DNA from 2 places in the Pradoshia sp. Z5_111 genome. Region 2 is predicted to be linked to the other one. Evidence: riboswitches for the same ligand, from Rfam matches in the RefSeq annotation. Region 2 holds a riboswitch; the other holds the start of a gene.
What was found. Region 2 has a riboswitch for S-adenosylmethionine ahead of AC4D4A_RS06535 (methionine ABC transporter ATP-binding protein). Riboswitches for the same ligand answer to the same signal wherever they lie in the genome.
Positions count from the first base shown of each region.

Region 1: it holds a riboswitch for S-adenosylmethionine, as region 2 does, so the genes downstream of both, AC4D4A_RS09175 (methionine ABC transporter ATP-binding protein) here and AC4D4A_RS06535 (methionine ABC transporter ATP-binding protein) in region 2, are expected to answer to the same signal.

Region 1 covers NZ_JBZCPQ010000003.1:444,933-448,149, forward strand. The annotation lists gene AC4D4A_RS09170 (methionine ABC transporter permease) at 1-202, opposite strand, end outside; gene AC4D4A_RS09175 (methionine ABC transporter ATP-binding protein) at 192-1,205, opposite strand; SAM riboswitch class I at 1,287-1,391, opposite strand; gene AC4D4A_RS09180 (pyridoxal phosphate-dependent aminotransferase) at 1,901-3,067, shown strand.
Region 2 covers NZ_JBZCPQ010000002.1:468,441-471,657, forward strand. The annotation lists gene AC4D4A_RS06530 (methionine ABC transporter permease) at 1-620, opposite strand, end outside; gene AC4D4A_RS06535 (methionine ABC transporter ATP-binding protein) at 638-1,657, opposite strand; SAM riboswitch class I at 1,780-1,891, opposite strand; gene AC4D4A_RS06540 (YrzE family protein) at 2,121-3,217, shown strand, end outside.

The sequences.
Region 1 (3,217 bases), on a different contig from region 2:
AATTGACGACGAATCCTAAGATCCTCTGAACCGTTTTGTTTTCCCAAAATAAACCCTTCTCCGTCACATATAATAGAATTCCGACTGGCAAACCAATCACAATTGCGACAGCTAACGAAATAGCAATCATGTAAATCGTCTGCAAAAATGCTGTGTTAATTTCAGGGATAAGCTCTATAAAGTGGTTGAAATCAAAGCCCATGATGGAACACCTCCACTTCTGCCTCTCGACTTTCTATATAAGAGATCGCATTATTAATCTCTTCCTTCTGTCCGCGAAGCTCCATGATAAAAATACCTAAAGGCAATTCCTGAATATATTCAATTGAACCATGAAGAAAATTGCCTTTTACATTAAATTGCTGAAGCATATCCGATATGACTCCCTCACCAGCAACCGTACCCCTGAACGTCACCTTTACAATCGGACCCTTGCAGCTTTGGTAAATAGAATCCGGTATTTCAAAAGAAACAACACTGTTGATGAATTCCTTCGTAATATCTGCATGAGGTTTAGCAAAAATATCATACACCGAGCCTTCCTCAATGACCTTGCCTTCCTGCATAATCGCCATGCGATTACATATTTCCTTGACCACATTCATCTCATGCGTAATCAAAACAATCGTAATATTTAGCTCCTTATTGATTTTTTTCAACAAATTCAGTATGGACTTCGTTGTTGTCGGATCTAAAGCTGAGGTGGCCTCATCACAAAGGAGTACTGTCGGATTATTCGCTAATGCCCTCGCAATTGCTACACGCTGCTTCTGTCCTCCACTTAGCTGTGAAGGGTACACATCACGTTTTTCGGCTAATCCAACCATTTTCAACAGCTCTTCTACCCGTTCTTGTATTTGAGTCCGTGGAACTTTTGCTGCCTTTAAAGAAAAAGCTATATTTTCAAAAACCGTTTTCTGGCTAATAAGATAAAAGTGCTGAAAAATCATCCCGATTTTCAAGCGTGCATGACGCAATTGCTTGCTTCTCAGCTTAGTCAAGTCAACTCCATCAACTGTGATATTGCCCGATGTTGGACGCTCCAACAAATTAATACAGCGAAGCAGCGAGCTTTTACCTGCTCCTGAGTACCCAACAATCCCAAATATCTCCCCTTTTTGAATGGTTAAGGAAACATTATCAACTCCATTTACTACGCCGCTTTTATTTTTGTAAATCTTATTAAGATTCTGAATTTTTATCATATGCCGCCCTCTGTCTCTACACATTTTTTGAAACAAAAATGCCCCTCTCATCTGAAAGGGGCATCGAAATACATCTATCTCGACTTATCTTTCAGAATGTATACATTCTGCAGGAATTGGCACCTTCCCTATAAGGGGGTTGCCGGACGTCATAGGGCCTAGTCCCTCGGTCACTCTCGATAAGTTTTAGCTTTATTTGATTTGTTTATGATATTACAGACTTCAGAATAGTCTGTCAACAAAAAACTTTTTAATATATAATCTTCAGTCGCTTTCTTTATTGCAATATCTAAAAAATATTCCAAAAAAATTTCTCGAACCTTGTCCACTACATCGTATGAAAAATACTTCCCATTCTTCTTCGTGGCAACCGAATTAACGACAATATTCACACTCTATATTTTCGCAAGACGATTGAATAATACTTTCGTTCGCTCAACATTTTCATCTGCCAATCGAACAAGCTCATTTAAGGCATAGTCGGCCCCATATTCTCTATTTCAAAAATACAATCACTTCCCAAAGGACCATCAAACGTTTCCCCATAATCTATGACTCAGCAAATCTAATAACCATTTACTACCGCTATTCTCAAAATCTTTCACCTCACTATAGACATTTCTAAAAAAAGGTTATAGAATTTTACATATTATTTAAATATTCAAAACTATTCTCTCGTCGCAAAGGTGAATTATATGACATATTCAGAGCGCTTAAAAAAACTGCCAGTCCAATTTTTTGCAACACTTGTCCAAAAAGTTAACAGCGCTATAGCTGAAGGAAGAGATATTATTAACCTAGGACAAGGGAATCCTGATCAACCTACTCCCAGGCATATTGTCAAAGCCCTGCAAGTAGCGGCTGAAGATGCACAAACTCACAAATATTCTCCATTTCGAGGTTTGGATGAATTGAAAGAAGCTGCGGCACAATTTTATCAAAAGCATTACGGCGTCGAGGTTGACCCTGAAACTGAAGTTGCCATCCTTTTTGGAACGAAGGCCGGGCTAGTTGAACTACCAATGTGCTTGCTCAACGATGGTGAGCTAATGCTCTTGCCAGACCCAGGCTATCCCGACTATTTATCAGGAGCCGTGTTAGCAAACGTAAACTATGAAACTTTTCCACTAACAAAAGATAATCAATTTTTGCCGGATTATAAAAGCATTCCTTTAGAACAAAGGACCCATGCAAAGCTAATGTATTTAAACTACCCAAATAATCCGACTGGAGCTACCGCCGATCATGCCTTTTTTGAAAAAACAGTATCATTTGCAAAAGAAAACAACATTACCGTACTTCATGATTTTGCCTATGGAGCTATTGGCTTTGATGGACAAAAACCTATCAGTTTTCTTGAAACGGAAGGTGCAAAAGAAGTCGGCATTGAAATGTACACACTCTCGAAAACTTACAATATGGCAGGCTGGCGCGTGGGCTTTGCTATCGGAAATCCAGATATCATCGAAGCACTCAATCTCATTCAAGATCATCTTTACGTCAGCCTCTTCCCGGCTGTACAAAGAGCAGCAATCGCAGCCTTGACAGGTGAGCAATCCTGCGTAGAAGAGCTTATAGATCGCTATGAACGACGACGAAACTCCCTCATTGACGCTTGCAATAAAATCGGCTGGAAAGTCGAAGCACCAACTGGATCATTCTTTGCTTGGCTTCCTGTACCGGACGGCTTTAAGAGCGAAAGCTTCGCTGATTATTTGCTTGAAAAAGCAGATGTAGCCGTTGCAGCAGGAAAAGGCTTTGGTGAATACGGAGAAGGCTATATTCGTGTCGGCTTATTAGTAGACGAAGACCGGCTAATAGAAGCAATAGAACGTATTGGAAAGCTAGGCATATTTACTTAAACAAATGCCGTAGTTAAATAATACTCTCTATTTCTGTGCCTCAAAATGCTTAATCGTACCATGATCAATACAGCGGCCACTTTTTTAAGATAGAAAAACTCCCCAATTGAAAAACAGATTTTATTTGAATCTGTTTTTCAATTGGGGAGC
Region 2 (3,217 bases):
TTGCCTATGGATTGTAAAAGCTGCACAATGATCACCAGTGCTGCAACAGTTACAATCATGGTGTTAGTGTCGAATCTCTGATAACCATAGGTGAGGGCGAGATCTCCAACCCCTCCAGCACCAACAGCCCCTGCCATTGCTGAGGCTCCAACCAGTCCAATAGTCGCTGTTGTAAAGGTTAAAACAAGAGAGCTAAGCCCCTCGGGTATTAAAAACCGAAAAATAATCTGCCATTCAGTCGCGCCCATTGACTGAGCTGCTTCAATAATTCCCTTATCAACTTCCAATAATGAATTTTCAACCAATCTGGCAATATAAGGACCTGCATAAAATACAAGCGGTACAATGGCGGCATTCGTTCCAATCGCCGAACCAACAACCAATCGTGTAAATGGAATCAAAGCCACCAATAAAATAATGAAGGGAACCGAGCGTAAAATATTAATGATTGGGTTCAATATATTAAACACCCACTTATTCTCCAGAATGTGACCCTTTCTCGTTATGACGAGTAAAATCCCTAAAGGCAATCCAATCACGGCCGCGAATAGTAAGGAGAAGAAAACCATATAGAGTGTGTCACTGAATCCAATCAGTAACTGTTCAAGTGTAATTTCCATTCCTAAAAACTGTTCATTCATGATAGCTTAACCTCCTGCAAGAGCACATCCTCACTCTCTATGTATTGGATCGCCTTCTTTATTTCTTCTGTTTCACCGATGACCTCAACGATTAAATTCCCAAAAGGGGTTTCCTGTATTTCAGAAATATTGGCAGAAAGAACACTTAAATGGACATCAAAACTTTTCGCCACTGTTGAAAGTAGATGCTTGCCAGACGAAGATCCCAAAAAATTAAGTTTCCAAACTGCTGGTTTATTCTCCTTTAAGGATTTCAAAAAGCTCTGCGGAATCTCGTCGTGAATGACTGTTCTAACAAACCGCTTGGCAACCTCAGTGGTTGGCTTGGAAAAAATATCAAGAACAGGACCCTGCTCAACAACCCTCCCATTTTCCATGACAGCGACCTTATTGCATATCTCTTTAATCACCGAGATTTCATGTGTAATAAGCAAAATTGTTATATTGTATTCTCGGTTTATTTTTTTCAATAGCTCTAAAACATCCCTTGTCGTCTGCGGATCCAATGCCGATGTAGCTTCGTCACATAGCAGGATAGATGGATTCGTGGCCAGAGCTCTCGCAATTCCAACCCTCTGCTTCTGTCCCCCTGACAATTCATCCGGGTAACTTCGACCCTTAGCTGATAACCCCACGAACTCCAGTAATTCTCGAACTCTATTTTGAATCGTTTCTTTACGAACGCCGGATAGTATCAATGGAATCGCTACATTATCAAATACCGTCTTAGATTGAAGTAAATTGAAATGTTGAAAGATCATCCCGATTTTCTTTTTCTCTGCCCTTAATTCCTTTGCTTTGAGACTGGCAAACGATTTACCATTCACAAGGACCTCCCCCTCAGTAGGCCGTTCAAGCATATTAACTAAACGCAAAAGTGTACTTTTCCCGGCCCCGCTGTATCCTACCACTCCAAAAATATCCCCTTTTTCAACCGTTAAATGAATGCCTCTCAGAGCATCTACGCTTTGACCATTTGCTTGATATGACTTTTTTATGTTTCGAAACTCAATCATGTTCTCTCCTCCAGGCCTAAAAAATTCGAAATGCAAAAAGCCCCTTCTGTCATTAGACAGAAGAGGCTTTGTATGAACATATACATAAAAAGACAAGTAGAAATATGTTCGCTTAAAGCTTCCTCTTATCTCTCAAACAGATGTTTGTTGGAATTAGCACAGTATTTTTACCATAGTAAAAATCCGCTGCCGAAGTATCATAGGGCCAAATCCCTCCACTTCTCTCGATAAGAATCGCTTGCTATTCAATTAAATTTGATGTTTCCAACTATATCCTATCTTGTTTAGCAATGTCAATAATAATTTATAATATTTAAAATATTTTTGATTTATAATAAAGAATACCCTAAATCAAGTTACAGCAACTAAAATTCATGAATATTTCCAATTCATGAATCATTGTGGTCAGTTATTCGTATAGGATATTAAGGGAAATTATGAAAAAAATAAGGAGGGGTACTTTATGGGAAATATCTTCATCTATTCCATTATCATTGGGGTTATATCGGCACTTATTCTTGTGCCATTCAAAAATAATGAAAAATTACGTATCCACATGAAGGGGAAAACTAGGCTACTTGTTTTTGTCAGTTTAGCTGCATTAATCACAATTGGAGCATTTTTATTTTATTACTTCACCCTTTTGGATCAAACTATCTCCTCTCTTTGGATTTACGTCATCATACTAACTCTATTGGGTTCAATGATTGCTACGGGTATGGAGAGAACTATTAAAGGTATTTTATTTGCAGGTAGTTTGCTTGTCGGCCTCTATTTTTTAACAGCATTTCTGTTTAATGCTGATGAAAAGTATACAATAGCCAAAATGGACGTCAAAGAAGAAATACAAACATTTGATGAAAATAAAAAGCCGGCCAGCGTGCCTCCTCAATACGCCCGCAATAAAATGAAAAAAGCATTTGGCCAGGTACCAAATACGAGCTACTACGAATTAGGAAATTTGCAAATCCAAAAAGTAAATGGTGAGTATGTTTATATTGCTCCAGTCGAATTTTCAGGATTCTTCAAATGGCTGAAAGGGAAAGAAACTCCTGGATACTTTATATTAAGTGCCACAGATTCATCAGCCAACCCTAAATTTATTGAGGCAGAAATGATCTACACTCCTTCTGCATTCTTCAATAAAGAAACAGAGCGCCGTATTCGTCTACAGTACCCATCCTACATATTCTATGGGGATTCACAGCTTGAAGTAGATGATAATGGCACACCATTTTATATTCGTTCTTATGGTGATTTTGTCTCTGCCAGAAATGGCTTCCAGGTAAAAGGTGTTGTAGTGATGGATGCCAAAACTGGGAAGTCCAACTCTTATACCCTTTCTGAAGCGCCTGAATTTATTGATGGTTCGGTTGCACCAGAGGTCGTCAGTACACAAAACAGCTACTTTGGAAATTATATTCATGGATATTGGAATAGCCTGTTTGGAAAATCAGATGTTAAACTGCCTTCTGATGAGGGTACCGAGGCGAATGTAAGTCCGATCTTTGATGAAAATGGAGATATGTATTATTTCACTGATTTCACGAGTCCTAAAGA